DNA from 4 places in the Roseixanthobacter psychrophilus genome. Region 1 is predicted to be linked to each of the others. Evidence: predicted binding sites of a transcription regulator. Region 1 holds the regulator's gene; each other region holds the start of a gene.
The links. The regulator PhoB, encoded in region 1, activates phosphate uptake and scavenging genes when phosphate is short. The targets are predictions, from matches to a motif close to TGTCATNNANCTGTCAT.
Positions count from the first base shown of each region.

Region 2: V5F77_RS07080 (acetoacetate decarboxylase) is a predicted target of PhoB. The motif match lies at 2,798-2,814, and genes of this name have one in related genera.
Region 3: V5F77_RS21410 (arsenate reductase/protein-tyrosine-phosphatase family protein) is a predicted target of PhoB. The motif match lies at 1,565-1,581, and genes of this name have one in related genera.
Region 4: phnD (phosphate/phosphite/phosphonate ABC transporter substrate-binding protein) is a predicted target of PhoB. The motif match lies at 967-983, and genes of this name have one in related genera.

Region 1 covers NZ_JBAFWT010000024.1:30,014-33,864, reverse strand. Annotated here, with positions in the region: gene V5F77_RS18945 (hypothetical protein) at 1-336, opposite strand, end outside; gene phoB (phosphate regulon transcriptional regulator PhoB) at 618-1,319, opposite strand; gene phoU (phosphate signaling complex protein PhoU) at 1,325-2,053, opposite strand; gene pstB (phosphate ABC transporter ATP-binding protein PstB) at 2,073-2,897, opposite strand; gene pstA (phosphate ABC transporter permease PstA) at 2,946-3,776, opposite strand; gene pstC (phosphate ABC transporter permease subunit PstC) at 3,790-3,851, opposite strand, start outside.
Region 2 covers NZ_JBAFWT010000005.1:47,820-51,670, reverse strand. Annotated here, with positions in the region: gene V5F77_RS07090 (sulfite exporter TauE/SafE family protein) at 1-631, shown strand, start outside; gene V5F77_RS07085 (DUF3734 domain-containing protein) at 677-1,828, opposite strand; gene V5F77_RS07080 (acetoacetate decarboxylase) at 1,978-2,724, opposite strand; gene V5F77_RS07075 (WD40 repeat domain-containing protein) at 2,877-3,851, opposite strand, start outside.
Region 3 covers NZ_JBAFWT010000031.1:6,539-10,389, reverse strand. Annotated here, with positions in the region: gene V5F77_RS21420 (succinate dehydrogenase iron-sulfur subunit) at 1-300, shown strand, start outside; gene V5F77_RS21415 (hypothetical protein) at 430-1,404, opposite strand; gene V5F77_RS21410 (arsenate reductase/protein-tyrosine-phosphatase family protein) at 1,657-2,112, shown strand; gene denD (D-erythronate dehydrogenase) at 2,259-3,236, opposite strand; gene V5F77_RS21400 (SDR family oxidoreductase) at 3,281-3,851, opposite strand, start outside.
Region 4 covers NZ_JBAFWT010000008.1:107,999-111,849, reverse strand. Annotated here, with positions in the region: gene phnD (phosphate/phosphite/phosphonate ABC transporter substrate-binding protein) at 1-901, opposite strand, end outside; gene arsJ (organoarsenical effux MFS transporter ArsJ) at 1,006-2,283, opposite strand; gene V5F77_RS10320 (ArsJ-associated glyceraldehyde-3-phosphate dehydrogenase) at 2,283-3,323, opposite strand; gene V5F77_RS10315 (arsenate reductase/protein-tyrosine-phosphatase family protein) at 3,411-3,851, opposite strand, start outside.

The DNA of each region.
Region 1 (3,851 bases):
ACAATCCGGATTGTCCCAGGTCGGAACGAAGGCCGGGGTCGTGGCCCCATCCGGGCCGCAGAAGCTGCCGTCGCGCACATAGCGGTCGTAGGTGGTCGGTGAGTTGCGGATGATCGCCGCGCCCGAGCGGGCGATGATCGACGCGGCTTCCGCGCAATTCAGCGGCGGCGAGATCTCACCCGCCCTAGCGCTGGTGAAGGCCGAGGCGAGCAGCATGCCACCGAGGCACACCGCCAGGAGCGCGTTCCAGCGGCGCACGGCGCTGGCGTTGGATGCCGTCCGCACGCGGGATACGGACGCGGAGAACGGCGGCAGGGGATGGGACTCTTGGGCCATAGCGCAGGGTCTCGTGAAGACTGGAGGCCAAATCCTCCGTTGCCTTCACGTTTAGCCATGGCCCCATCGGGCGGCCATCACACGGGAGGACGCCGATATCCTCGTTTGGGATGACCTACCGCAACCTTCGGATGATGCCGCCTTGAGCGCGGACCGCATCATACCAGCGGCTTCCGAACGGGGCCGGGAGGGCTACGCTCAGGCGCCGCGCTAGCTTGACCGAAGGCCCAAGCTTGGCCGAAGACCCATGAGTCAACCCATGGGCCTTCCTCGTCATCCGCTCAGTGAACGCGGGCGAACATCTCGTTGAAGGAATAGCCGGCGCCACGGACGGTGCGGATCGGATCCGACTGGCGCCCGCGATTGATCGCCTTGCGCAGCCGGCCGACATGCACGTCCACGGTGCGCTCGTCGATATAGACGTCCTGCCCCCACACCCCGTCGAGCAATTGCTCCCGTGAGAACACCCGTCCTGGGCTCTGCATGAGGAATTCCAGCAGGCGGAATTCGGTTGGCCCGAGATGCACCTCGCGGCCGGAGCGGTGCACCCGGTGGGTCTCCCGGTCCAGCTCGATGTCGCCGGCCCGCAGTAGGGTGGCGACATGCTCCGGCTTCGCCCGGCGCAGCAGGGCGCGCACGCGCGCCAACAGTTCCGGCACGGAGAAGGGCTTCACCACATAATCGTCAGCCCCGGTAGCAAGGCCGCGCACGCGCTCGGTCTCGTCGCCCCTTGCGGTGAGCATGATGACTGGCAGGCGTTCCGTTTCCGGACGGGTGCGCAGGCGGCGGCACAGTTCGATGCCCGATAACCCCGGCAGCATCCAGTCGAGGATCACGAGATCCGGCACGCTTTCGCGCAACCGGGTCTCGGCCTCGTCGCCACGTCCGACGCTTTCGACGAAATAGCCCTCGGACTCCAGATTGTAGCGGAGCAGAAGGGTCAGCGGTTCCTCGTCCTCGATAATCAAGATACGCGCAGCCACAGATTTTACCCCTGAAGGCTAACCCCCGGGAAAGCAACGGTGGTCTCACTGGAGACATCCGCCTTCGGGCGTTCGTCCGACAATACCTGGCCGGACACCATGTAATAGATGGTTTCCGCGATATTGGTCGCGTGGTCGCCGATGCGCTCGATGTTCTTCGCGCAGAACAGCAGATGCGTGCACACCGAGATGTTGCGCGGATCTTCCATCATATAGGTGAGAAGCTCGCGGAACAGGGACGTGTACATGGTGTCGATGCCGCTGTCGCGCACCCACACGTCCACGGCCTTGGCCTTGTCGCGGCTGGCATAGGCGTCCAGCACTTCCTTGAGCTGCTCAAGCACCAGGTCGGACATGTGCTCGACGCCGCGCACCAGCTTCTGGGGATGGTATTCCCCTTCGATGGCGAGCACGCGCTTGCCCACGTTCTTGGCGAGATCGCCGATGCGTTCCAGGTCGGAAGCAATGCGGATCGAAGCCACCACGTCACGCAGGTCGCTGGCGACCGGCTGACGCTTGGCGATGCAGAGGATGGCCTTTTCCTCGATTTCCCGCTGCAGGTGATCGACGCTCGTGTCGAGCAGGATCACCCGCTGGGCGGCGGCGGTATCGCGGCGGATCAGGGCGCCGACGGCATCGGCCACCATGCGCTCGGACTGGCCACCCATTTCGACGACCTTGCGGCCGATCTCCTTCAGCTCGGCATCGAAGGCCGAGACGGTATGGTCGGACATCTCGCAGATCCTTGTTCGCTCAGCCGAAGCGGCCGGTGATGTAGTCGCGGGTCTTGATCTGCTTGGGATTGGTGAAGATCACGTCGGATGGCGCGACTTCAACCAATTCTCCCAGATAGAAGAAGGCCGTGATATCGGCGCAGCGCGCCGCCTGCTGCATGTTGTGGGTCACGATGACGATCGTGAAATCCTGCTTCAACTCGTCGATCAGATCTTCGATCTTCGAGGTGGAGATCGGGTCGAGCGCCGAGGTGGGCTCGTCCAGCAGGATCACTTCCGGCTGCACGGCGATGGTGCGGGCGATGCACAGGCGCTGCTGCTGGCCGCCGGACATGCCGAGCGCCGAGGTGTGCAGGCGGTCCTTGGTCTCTTCCCAGATGGCGGCCTTGCGCAGGCAGCTTTCCACCCGCTCGTCCATCTTCGCCTTGTTGAGGCTCTCGTGCAGGCGCACGCCGAAGGCGATGTTGTCATAGATCGACATGGGGAACGGGGTCGGCTTCTGGAACACCATGCCGATGCGCGTGCGCACGACGGTCGGGTCCAGGTCCTTGCCGACGATGTTCACCCCATCGAACATGACGCCACCCTCGGCGCGCTGGCCGGGATAGAGATCGTACATGCGGTTGAACACGCGCAGCAAGGTGGACTTGCCGCAGCCCGAGGGACCGATCATCGCGGTGACGCGCTTCTCGGGGATCTCGAAATTGATGTTCTTCAGCGCATGGTTCTGCCCGTAATAGAAATCGAGCTTCTCCACCTTGATCTTGGTCGGCGCCTGCACCGCATCGGGCTTGGCCGAGACGGACGATGCGATGTTGAAGGTGGGGTCCACTGCGGAATTCATCTTCGGCCTCTTGGATCTTGATGTGCGGTTGTCCAGGGGTCCAGGCGCTCAGCCCGCCCGGGCGAGGAAGAGACGGGAGACGATGTTCAGCACCAGCACGGACACCGTGATGAGCAGGGCACCGGCCCAGGCCAGGGCAACCCAGTCATCGAAGGGGCTGCCGGCATATTGATAGATGGCGATGGGTAAGCTCGCCATCGGCGCCGACAGATCGGTCGACCATGAATTGTTGCCTAGCGAGGTGAACAGCAGCGGCGCGGTCTCGCCGGCGGCGCGGGCGATGGAGAGCAGGACGCCGGTCATGATCCCGGCGCGCGCAGCGCGCCAGGTCACCATCATCACGACCTTCCATTGAGGCGCACCGAGCGCATAGGCCGCTTCGCGCAAGCCGATGGGCACCAGGTTCAGCATGTCCTCCGTGGTCCGCACCACCACCGGGATCACAAGGATCGCCAGTGCCGCCGAGCCGGCCCAGCCGGAGAACCCGCCGAACGGGTTGACGAGGAAGGCATAGACGAACAGGCCGACAAGGATCGACGGCGCCGAGAGAAGGATGTCGTTCACGAACCTGGCGACGTGGCCAACCTTCGTGGTCTTTCCATTCTCGGCCAGGAATGTCCCTGCGAGGAGGCCGATGGGGGTGCCGATGACCATCGCGATGCCGATCTGGATCAGCGACCCGACGATGGCATTCAGAAGCCCCCCGTTATGGCCCGGCGGCAGCGTTATCTTGGTGAATACGTTGAGCCCGAGGGCCGGAAGGCCCTTCTGGACCAGGGTGAACAAAATCCACGCCAGCAGAAACAGGGCGATCCCGGCAAACGCGGTGCTCACCGCTTTGACAACGTGGTCCTTGGTGCGACGGATTGCGAGCGACATGGCGGCCGGCCCCTCAAGACTTCAGGTTGGAGCGGACAAGGAAGCGCGACAGCGCCAGGACGATAAAGGAAATCA
Region 2 (3,851 bases), on a different contig from region 1:
GCCGTCCCACGCGGCGGCGATGATCATCGTCCCGGCGACGGTGACAAACGTGCTGCAGCTGTTCAGCGGCCCGCGCATCCTGCCCAATGCGAAGCGGTTCTGGGCGCTGCTTCTCACGCTGATGACGGGAACGCTGGTTGGTGGCTATTGGCTCGGCGGTCTCAGCTCCCATTGGGCGCCGCCGTTGCTGGGCCTGACCCTGCTGGTCTATGGCATGCTCGGCCTACGCTCGATCCATTTCCATACCCCCACTGCCTGGGAGGGATGGCTGTCGCCGGCGATCGGCCTTGCTTCCGGATTCCTGACCGGCACCACGGGCGTAACGGTCATGCCGTCCGCGCCCTATCTGCAATCCCTGGCGCTGGACCGGGAAGACCTGATCCAGGCGCTCGGCCTCACCTTCACCGTGGCGAACTTCACCCTCGCCTTCGCCCTCACCGGCGGCGATGCCCCGCTGGCCGATCCACACGCGGTGATGCTGTCGCTGGTGGCGCTGGTGCCGGCGCTGATCGGTATGGAAATGGGTCGGCGCATGCGCCTCACCTTCTCGCCCGCGACCTTCCGCACATGCTTCTTCGCCGGCCTGCTGGGGCTGGGCCTATTCATGGTCGCCCGCAGCCTGTTCCTGTGACCGGCATCGCCGGGCGAACCCCGGCCGGAGGCCGGGGCGCCGACGTCAGTCCTCAATGCGGTGCACGTCGTGGATGACGATGGCCTTGCTCTTGTCCGGCTTCGCCAGCCATTCGGGATGGCGCAGGGTCTTCACCGTATCCTCGAACCCCGAAGCCCAATGGTCGCGCATGGAGGTGCCCGAGAATTCGTAGTCCTTGAAATCGCGCTCGTAATCCTTCTCCTGATAGATCAGGTGGCAGATGTTGACCGTGCCGGATCGCTCGTAATCGGCGATTACCCGCTGGTCCTCCTCGGTGCGCAACTGCTCGGGAATGCGCAGCACCGCCTCTGCGTGCTTGGTGCGCAGAAGCTGGACGCGGCGGAACAGATCGGTGGTGTAGCGCGTGCGGCTGGAATAGCCGATGTCCTTTTGCCGCTCGATCACCTGGAACATGTCGCGCGGCAGGTCGCCGCGCGCACTGAACAGGTCCACCTGGAACACCAGCGCGCCCGGATGGTCCGGCTGATCCAGCAGCCATTGCAGCGGGGTGTTGGAGACCACGCCGCCATCCCAGTAATATTCGCCGTCGATGCGCACCGGCGGGAAGGCCGGTGGCAACGCGCCGGAGGCCATCACGTGCTCGGGTCCGATGCGGTGGGTGGTGTTGTCGAAATAAATGAAGTTGCCGGTGCGCACGTTGGTGGCGCCGACGGAAAAGCGCTTCTGCCGGCTGTTGATGAGGTCGAAATCCACCAGCCTCACGAGGGTCTCGCGCAACGGGGAGGTGTCGTAGAGGCTGGTGGCACCCTCCGCCCCGGTCGGCAGAAGCCAGGGGTTGGGCCAGCGCGGCTTGAAGAAGCCCGGCTGTCCCAGGTTGATGGTGGCGTAGGAACTCATCTGGTTGCGCAGGGCGCGGAAGATGTCGCCGTCGGGGGTAAACGGCCAGATCTTGCGGCCGGAGACCGTCTCCCAGAATTCCCTAAGGTGCGGAATACGGTTTTCCGGCGTGTTGCCGGCGATGATTGCGGAATTGATGGCGCCGATGGAGACACCGGAGATCCAGTTCGGCTCGGCGCCCGCAACCGACAGCGCCTCATAGACGCCGGCCTGGTAGGCCCCGAGCGCGCCGCCGCCCTGGAACACCAGGGCGATGCGCTCGTAATCCTTGACGATGTCGCTGATGTCGTCGGGGTTCTCACAAATCCGCGTGTGCATGTCTTTCCCCATCCAGCTGTGCCGGCCAGCGGCCCCGATCCGCGCGCCGGGCCGGCGGGCGGATTGCCCGGCCGGACCTGCCATTCTCATTTGAAGAAGGCCGAATCAGGCACCGGAGCGCAAGCGCTGCATTGGCACCTGGGGTTCGATCACTTCGGTTCGGTCATGTAATCGTAGACGACCTCGCCCATGCCGAGCGTGAGATCGGCGCGCAGGTGCAGGGCGGAGACAACTTCCAGCACCGGCAGCTTGGCGACATCGGCCATCACGTGCGGATAGAGGCCAAGGGCCGCCGGGCCGGTCCAGCATTCCTTGAGCTGGATGTCTTCCAGATAATAGCGCACCAGCTCGCAGATGCGTGGCGTGGCGTCCACATGGGGGATGATCTTGATGAGGAAGCTCGGGGTCTTCAGGGCGGCGAGCACCGCCTCTTTGTCGGCCTGCTTGTGCTTGTAGCCCATGGTGGCTTCAACGCACAGGGTCTTGCCGTAGTGCAGGCGGCCGACCAGGACGTCCTTTTCCACTTCCATCTTGGGGTGGGCATACTTCTTGGGGAAGCCCCACAGCTCGCGACCGCCGGCGATCGGCGCCTCATCGTCGAGATACATGGAATGGACGTAGCCGCCCTCGACCCCGTTGAACTTCACGGGGATCACCTGTCCGGTCTCGGTATAGTCGCCGAAGCCGGTGGAATCCGGCATGCGGATGAATTCGTACTTCACCAGGGGCTCGTAGACTTCGAGCGGCTCGGGCACCACGCGGCGCAGAGCCTCGATGTCGGTGCGGTAGGTGACGATCATGAACTCGCGGTCGAAGAAGCGATAAGGTCCCGGCGGATAGGCGGGATTCGTCAGGGGCATGGAGTAGGCGTTGCGGCGAACGTCCTCGATCTTCATGGAGCATCTCCGACCGGCATGGTGCATCTCGCGCCTGCGAGATGACGCTGACGTTAGCCGATAGCTCTTCGACGTGACAGCCCCGCGACGATTACGGTTCCGCAATGGTGGCGCAAGATGGGCGGCGATCGGCGCACCCAACCGCAGCCGGCTCAGAACTCCAGCAGGCCGGCGCTGCCGCCCGTCGTGCCGAAGGCCACGGCCCCGCCATCCTTGCGCCAGCCGATGGCGGAGACCGGCGAGGCATCGGGGGCGCGCAGCAGGATCTCGGCCCCGTCGGTCAGGCGCACCATCAGCACCATGCCGTCGTCATAGCCGCAGGCCATCACCGGGTCCTTGGGATGGCACGCCACCATGGTGACGCGTCCGCCACTGGCGGAGGGCGCCTGCATGGAGGGCTGCTTGCCGATCGGCCCATCCTTGGTGGCGAACGGCCACAGCACCACTTCGGTCGAGCCGGAGGACGCCAGCCATTTGCCGTCATGGGTGAATTCGAAGCTCTTCACCCGCGCAGGGTAGCCGGTCATGCGCATATGGGCGCCGTCGGCGAGGCGCCAGCCGTGCAGCGCGGGCTCCTGCATGGTGGTGATGATGAAGCGTCCGTCCGGCGAGAAGGCCACGCCGAGATGGGAGCCCTTCCATTCCAGCAGCTCGGGCTTGGCGTCCGCTGCGTTCGGATACCACAGGCTCACGCCGCCGTAATGCGCGACAGCCACCCGCAACCCCTTGGGCGCAAAGGCGAGGCCGCCGACCGTGGAGGGCGCTTCAAAGCGCCGTGCTTCGCCCTTCGCGGGAACCAGATGGGCGGTCTTGCCGGCGGAAAAGGCGACCGAGCCATCCGGACCGAGGGCGATGCGGTCGATCCAGCGGCCTTTGTGCGCGGCGATGGTTTTCGTTTCGCCGCCGGCCAGCAGTTCCATCACCTTGCCGTCGTCGCCGCCGGTGACGAGCCGCTGTCCGTCGCCGGCGGCGCACAGCACCACGCCGTCGTGCAGCGCCAGCGTCCGGGGCGTATCGGCCACCAGGGTTGCGGTGCCGGTCTCGGCGATGAACACGCAGGTGCCGCGCAGGAATGCGGCGGAGGCGGTCGCCCCGTCGAGGGCGAAGGTGCGCACCTTGTCGGTGAG
Region 3 (3,851 bases), on a different contig from region 1:
CGCGAACGGCTGGATGGGCTCTACGAGTGCATCCTGTGCGCCTGCTGTTCCACCTCCTGCCCTAGCTACTGGTGGAATGGCGACCGCTATCTCGGCCCCGCAGCCCTGCTCCAGGCCCATCGTTGGCTGTCCGACAGCCGCGACGAGCGCACGGGCTCGCGCCTCGACAATCTGGAAGATCCCTTCCGGCTGTATCGCTGCCACACCATCATGAACTGCGCCCAGGCCTGCCCGAAGGGGCTGAACCCAGCCAAGGCCATCGCCGAAATCAAAAAGATGATGGTGGAACGCCAGATCTGATCGGCTTGCCGGCGCCAAGGCGCCCCCGGCTTCGAGAGAGAGTTTAAAAAACGCGCGGCTCGCACCGCGCGTTTTTTTGTTTCCCGGATGGATGATGCGGGGGGCGCGAGACCGCGCCCCCCGGTCATCTCAGGACTTCTTGGGCGCCTTGGTCTTCGGCTTCGAGGCCACAGCCTTCGGAGCGGCGGCTTTGGGAGCGGCGGCTTTGGCCGGCGAAACCTGATCCGCAGCAGGTGCAGACGCAGCCTCCATCTTCGGTGCGGAAGCAGCGACCTTGGCCTTGGGGGCGGTCTTGACCTTCGGGGCGGTCTTCGGCTTTGCGACAATCTTAGCGCCATTCACCTTGGCGGTCGGCTTCGCAGGAGAAGCGGCCTTCACCGGCTCGGCGGGCACCGGAGCGGTGGTGACCGGAGCGGGCTTGCCCTTCGTCGCCTTGGCAGAAGCGGCGCTGGCAGCGACGGGCTTGGTGACGGCGGGCTTTGTAACGGGACCCTTGGCCGGAGCAGCCTTGGCATAGACGGGCTTGGCAGCAGCTTTGGCCGGAGCCTTTTTGACCGAGGCGGGCTTGGCGGAAATCGGAGCAGCGATCGCGACCGGAGCGGCGACCGGGGCCTTGGCTGCGGCTGGTTTCTTGGCGACTGGCTTCTTGGCGCCAACTGGCTTGGCAGTCGGCTTCTTGGAAGCCGGCGCCTTGGCAGCGGCCTGCGGCACCTCGGCCACGACAGGAGCGGCAGGCTCGACCGTGATCGGCTTGCTGGGAGTCTTCTTGGTGGAAGCCTTCTCGGCGGGAGCGGGCTTGGCGGGAGCGGCCTTGGCGGGCGCAGCCTTCATTGCTGGCGCCGCCTTGGGGGCCGGAGCCTTCTTCGTAACGGGAGCCTTCGCGGGTGCTTTCACAGCGGTCTTGGCAACGGCTGCCTTCGCAGGAGTGGCTTTGGCGAGGCCGGCTTTGGCGGCCGCAGGCTTTGGCGCCTTCTTGTCGGCGGCCTGGGTCAGTGCGGAAGCCGCCAGCGCCTTGATCTCGTCAGGGGTCACGCTCGCGGGATCGCGCAGGGCCCTGGCAGCGATCTTGCTCACCTCGGCGCTCGTCACTTCGCTCTTCGCCATTTCAGCCTCCGAATCAGCCGGTAGGCCCGGACTGCTCACAGAATCGTGTTCCTCCGGCCTAAAGCGATGCATCGCTGGTGTTTCCTTCGATTTGGTTAACGTGGCTGTCGACCACCCGCAAAAACCGCAATCCCCAGCCGTTTGTCGCCTGTACGGGGGACGTCACCGCACTGTCGGATACCCTATCTATGGTTGTGGCAGATGCGATTCGGGGCGGGGAGGGCTCGGTCGCACTTGCCTGGGAGACGTAAAATGGCGCTGGCGCCAAAGCCTTCGATCCTGTTCGTATGCCGTGACAATGCCGGCCTGAGCCTGTTGGCTGAAGCCATTTCCAACCACACCCAGCCGCATCTGCGGGCCTTCAGCGCCGGCCTGATGCTGCAGGCGCGGGTCGATCTCGCGGCGGTGGAATGCCTGCACGCGGAAGGCGTGCCTGCCGATGGCCTCTCCTGCAAACCGATCGAGGTCTTCACCTTGCCCGGCGCACCGCATATCGACGCGGTCGTCTCCCTGGTTCAAGGCGCCCGTGCGAGCGTCGAGTGCAGCGCGTTGCGGCCGAGCGCTCGGCATCATCATCATTGGCAAATGGAAGATGTGTCCGACCTCGGCGACATTCACGAGCGCCGTCTCGCTTATCGGCGGCTGCTGCCCGACCTGCGCGCGGCCATCGGCGTTCTTGGTGCGCGGACGTTCGCCGCTGCCGCCTGACGGTCCCTGGCGCCGTCGTGGCTTGGATCGTTCGCCGCCAACGACCATAGTGTTCGACGAGGCCGGACCGGTTCGCTCAATTGTGGGGCCGGCTCGACCAAGGGCCGATGAGTGAGACTCCTCGGCCCTTGGTATCAGCGACGCCTTCAGACGGCGATCTGGCCACCCAATTCGTCCTCGATATGGATGCGGATGATCTCCTCAAATGAGGATTCCGCACGGAAACCCAGCGAAAGCGCCCGCGCGGGATCGAAATTGCGCGGCCAGCCGGCAACGATCTGCTCGATCACCGGATCCGGCTCGCGGCGGATGAGGGAGACCGCCCGCTGCCCCGCCACCCGGCGGAGGGCTTCGATCTGCTCACCAACGGTCACAGAAAGCCCCGGCATGGTCAGGCTGCGGCGGGCACCCAGCGGCACCGTGTCCAGGGTAGCGGCGTGAAGCAGAAAGCCCACGGCCGAGCGCGGCGAGGCGTGCCAGTGGCGCACATCCTCCGAAACCGGCAGGATCGCTTCCTGCCCCGCCAGCGGCTCACGGATGATGCCGGAGAAGAAGCCCGAGGCCGCCTTGTTGGGCTTGCCCGGCCGCACGCAAATGGTGGGGAGGCGAATGCCCACGCCGTCGAAGAAGCCGCGCCGGGAATAATCCGCCAGCAGCAGCTCGCCCATGGCTTTCTGCGTGCCGTAGGAGGTCAGTGGGGTCAGGAAGAACTCGTCCCCGATGGCATCCGGGAACGGCGCGCCGAACACCGCGATGGAGGAGGTGAAGACCAGCCGCGGCTTGTAGCCCTCGATGGCCCGTACCGCCTCGAAGAGCGCCCGGCTGCCGTCGAAATTGATTCGGTACCCCTTCTCGAAATCCGCTTCCGCCTCGCCCGAGACGATGGCTGCGAGATGGAAGATCACGTCGGGGCGCGACGACACCAAGGCCGCCGCCTCACCCGGCACCGCGAGATCTCCCACCCGCGCCTCGATGGGGAACGGAGCGGAAATGGGGATCGGCGCGACCACGTCCTGGGCGGTCAGGTGGCCGATGGCCTTGCCGCCCAGCGACCCGTCGCGCGCGAGCCGTTCGATGAGCTTGCGGCCGACCATGCCGGCGCCGCCGATAACCAGAATGCGCATGTAGAAGACTCCTGAAGGGGCATCGCTGCGCGGAGCTCGGGCGCCTAGAGCGCCCAGCCGCCGTCGATGATATGGATCTGCCCGGTGGTGAAGGCGCTCTCGTCGCTGGCGAGATACAGCGCAAGCGCCGCGATCTCCTCGGCGGTGCCGAGCCGGCCCATGGGCTGGCGGCCGACGAAATCCGCCCGCACATCGTCCAGGCTGCGCCCGGTCGCGGCCGAGACGGCGGCGATGCGCTCGTCCAGCGAGGGCGACTGGATGGTGCCGGGGCAGATGGCGTTGGCGCGGATGCCTTTGGTGATGAAGTCCGCGGCGATGGACTTGGTCAGCCCGATCACAGCCGCCTTGGTGGCGCCATAGGCGTAGCGGTTCGGCACGCCGCGAATGGAGGAGGCGGCGGAGGCGATGTTGACCACCGAGCCCCTGCCCTTTTCCAGCATGCCCGGCAAGAAGGCTTTCAGCGTGCGATGCATCGACTTCACGTTGAGGTCGAAGGAGAAGTCCCAATCCTTCTCGCTCGTGTCGAGGATCGATCCCTGGTGCACGTAGCCGGCACAATTGGCGAGCACGTCGATGGCGCCGATCTCGCGCGCCAGCGCCTCCACGGCTGGCGTG
Region 4 (3,851 bases), on a different contig from region 1:
CGATCTGCCGCACCACTGCCCAAGTGTCCTTGAAAGTGATGGGGATGAACTTCTCCTGCGGCGGCTCGGCGGACTGGAACTCCTTCTGCAGGGCTGTTCCCTCCCAGTTGAAGCCGAAGAACGCCTCTTTCACCTTGGCGGCCAGCTCGGGCTTCAGATTGTAGACATAGCCGTAGCCGGTGGTGGGAAAGGTCTGTGACTTGTAGATCGTCACCACCTGCTCGGGCTTGATGACGCCGCGGGCGATCATGCGCTTCATCACCGAATTGGCGACCGCCGCTGCCGGATAGTCCTTGTTGGCCACGCCGATGATGGAATTGTCGTGCTTGCCGGAGAACACCGGCTCGAAGTCCTTGCCCGCCTCCATGCCGAACTGGGACTTCAATAGCGCGGACGGCGCCTTGTAGCCGGAATTGGAGGTCTCCGAGGTGAAGGCCAGCTTCTTGCCCTTGATGTCCTCGACCTTGGTGATGCCGGAGCCGGGATAGGTGATGATCTCCATCTCGTAGCCGTAGGCGCCGTCCTTCGCCGCCATCATGGTGAAGGGCACGAAGCCGGCGCAGGCTACCGCGATGGGGTTGGAGCCGGTATTGAAACCGGCCACGTGCAGGCGCCCGGCGCGCATGGCTTCCAACTGCGCGGCATTGGACTGCACGGGGAAGAACTGCACCTTCTTGCCCGTCACCTTGGCGAGATGATCGAGGAATTCCTGCCACACCTTGGCGTAGACGGCAGGATCCTCCACCGGGGTATAGGCGAAGATGAGGGTGTCGGGGTCCAGCTGCTTCGCCGGGTCGGACGGCGTATCAGCCACCATGTCGCCGTTGGCGTCGGTGAAGCGCGGATCGAGCTTGAACTCGGCATGGGCAAAACTGGGGGTCAGCATGGTCGCCGCGAGCATGGCGGCACACGTCAGGGAGCGCAGGAGCGACATGGCTTCATCTCCGATTGGATCGCAGGTTCAATACGACTGTTGTGTGACGCGCCGACTACGACGCAGCGGGATCAACCGCCCGCCGGGGCGCGGCGCGGGTTTGTGTTCTCGGCGGCATTGGCATGGGTCGGCAGCAGCAAGGTTGTCAGCAAGCAGACGGCGAGCATCAGGGCCGACCCACCCAAGCAGGCGAAGATTCCGCCAATCTGGTAGAGCAGGCCGGAAAGTAACGTGCCGATGAACCGTCCGGCGGCATTGGCCGCATAGTAAAAGCCGACGTCCTCGGCGGCCTTCTCCGATCCGGCATAGGCCAGGATCAGGTAGGAGTGCAGGGAGGAGTTCACGGCGAACGCGATGCCGAAAATGGATAGGCCCGCCACCAGCACGACGTCCGCATGGGGCGGTGCGAAGGCAAGCCAGCCTGCCATCGCGACCGGAATCAGGGTGAGGGCGAGGGCCCACCATCGCGCTGCGGGGACCTCCCGGGAGAGCCCGTCCGGACTGCGGGTCACGACGGCGGGTGCGGCAGCTTGGACGATGCCGTAGCCGATGGTCCACAGGGCCAGGAAGCCGCCCACCATGATGAAGGTCCAGCCAGACCCGTAGAGGAAGACCGGCACGCCGACGACGAACCAGACGTCGCGCGCGCCAAACAGGGCCACGCGGGCCAGGGCGAGCAGGTTCACGCCCCGGTTCTTGGCAAAGAGCTCCTTCATGCTCTTGCTTGACTTCGCTTTTCCCAACATGGGCGGCAACGACAAGACGACACCGGCCAGGACGAGGGCGAGCGCGCCAGCCATCAGCCACAGTGCGGGACGGAAGCCGATGAGTTCGAGGAGCGCGCCGCCGAGCAGAAAGCCGAACCCCTTCATGGCGTTCTTCGATCCGGTGAACCACGCCACCCAGCGGAATAGGCGGCTGTTCGCGTTACCCCCTTTGGCGTCGGCCTCGGTCACCTTGATGGCGGACTTGGATGCGGTCTTGGTCAGATCCTTGGCGACGCCGCAGACGCCCTGCGCGGCGACGACCCAGGGGACCAGCAGGGCGGTCTCCCAGGACGGGGAGACCGCCGACAGGATCAGAAAGCCGGAGATCTGCGTCGTCAGGCCGACCGTGAGCATGCGCGTGATGCCGAAGCGGCCCGCGAGCCAGCCGCCGATGAAGTTCGCCCCGATGCCGGCCGCCTCGTAGAGCACGAAGAGAAAGGCGAGCGTGAAGGGCGAATAGCCGAGCTTGAAGAAGGTGAAGAGCACGATCATCCGGAGCGCGCCGTCCGTCAGCGTGAAGCCCCAATAGGCGGCTGTCACGATGGCGTAGTTGCGGATGCCGGAGGAGGAGGGGGCTGCCATCACAGCCCCGCCTGTTCGAGATGGCAGGCCAAGTCCACCATACGGCAGGCATAGCCCATCTCGTTGTCGTACCAAGCATAGACCTTGAGCAGGGTGCCGTCGGTCACCAGCGTCGAGGGGCCGTCCACGATAGAGGAGCGGGTGTCGCGGGCATAGTCCGCCGAAACCAAGGGACGCGGCTCGAAGCCGAGGATGCCGTTGAGCGCGCCGGAGGCCGCCTCGGCGAACAAAGCGTTCACCTCCTGCGCCGTCGTCTCGCGGTTGAGCTCGAACACGCAATCGGTGAGCGAGGCGTTGAGCACCGGGGCGCGCACTGCATGGCCGTTCAGCTTGCCCTTCAGTTCGGGATAGATGAGGGCGATGGCGGTGGCGCTGCCCGTCGTGGTGGGCTGAAGCGAGAGCATGGCCGAGCGGGCGCGGCGCAGATCCTTGTGGGGCGCATCCACGACCACGTTGGTGTTGGTGGGATCATGGATGGTGGTGATCTGACCATGGCGGATGCCGATGGCCTCATGCACCACCTTCACCACCGGGGCGAGGCAGTTGGTGGTGCAGGAGGCGGCGGTAACGATGGGGTGCTTCTCGCGGTCATAGAGATGCTCGTTGACCCCCACCACCACGTTGAGCACAGAGGGATCTTTCACCGGCGCGGCGACGATGACCCGCTTGGCGCCGCGCTTGAAGTGGCCTTCGAGCACCTGCGGCGTCAGGAACTTGCCCGTGGATTCCAGCACCACGTCTACGCCAAGATCACCCCAGGGGATGTCATCGGGGGCGGCATGGGAGGAAAAGGACAGGGTCTTTTCCCCGATGCGCACGCTTGCCTCATCAAAAGAGATGGGCGCGCGCCAGCGGCCTTGCACGCTGTCGAATTCAAGGAGATGGGCGATGGCTTCGGCGCCGCCCTTGATCTCATTGAGATGGACAATGTCGAGCCGGTTATTGCCGCGGGGGTCGTTGTCCGGGCGGTGCGCCGCCCCCATGGCCGCGCGCAGCGACAGCCGTCCGATGCGGCCGAGGCCGTTGATCCCTACTCTCATGGCACCGTCAGTCCCTGTGATCTTGAGAAGGTAAGCTTTGCCGCGATGGCCTCGGGCGTCTGGCGTGGCCGGCGGCGTCCGCTGTCGTTACGCGGCTTGTCCCGAGAGCGTGAGGTCCGTCGCGCCCTCCATCTTCCCGATCTCGCCGATGCGTTCCTTGAGCGAACCAAGATCGAGCTGCTCGAACGGCAGGTTGACAAAGGCGGAGACGCGCCCGGCAAGATGGCGATAGGTGGCGAGGAAGGCCGCCTTCTGCTCCACTTCGGTTCCCTTCACCAGGATCGGGTCGGGAAGGCCCCAATGGGCCTGCAGGGGATGACCAGGGAAAGCCGGGCAGATTTCGCCTGCCGCTGCGTCGCACGTGGTGATGATGAAATCCATCTCCGGTGCGTCCGCCACGGCGAACCCGTCCCAGCTCTTGGACGCCAAGTTCACCGTGTCGTAGCCGAGCGATCCCAGCAGATCGAGCGTCATGGGATGCGGCTTGCGTTTCGGTCGGCTGCCGGCCGAATAGGCTCTGAAGCGGCC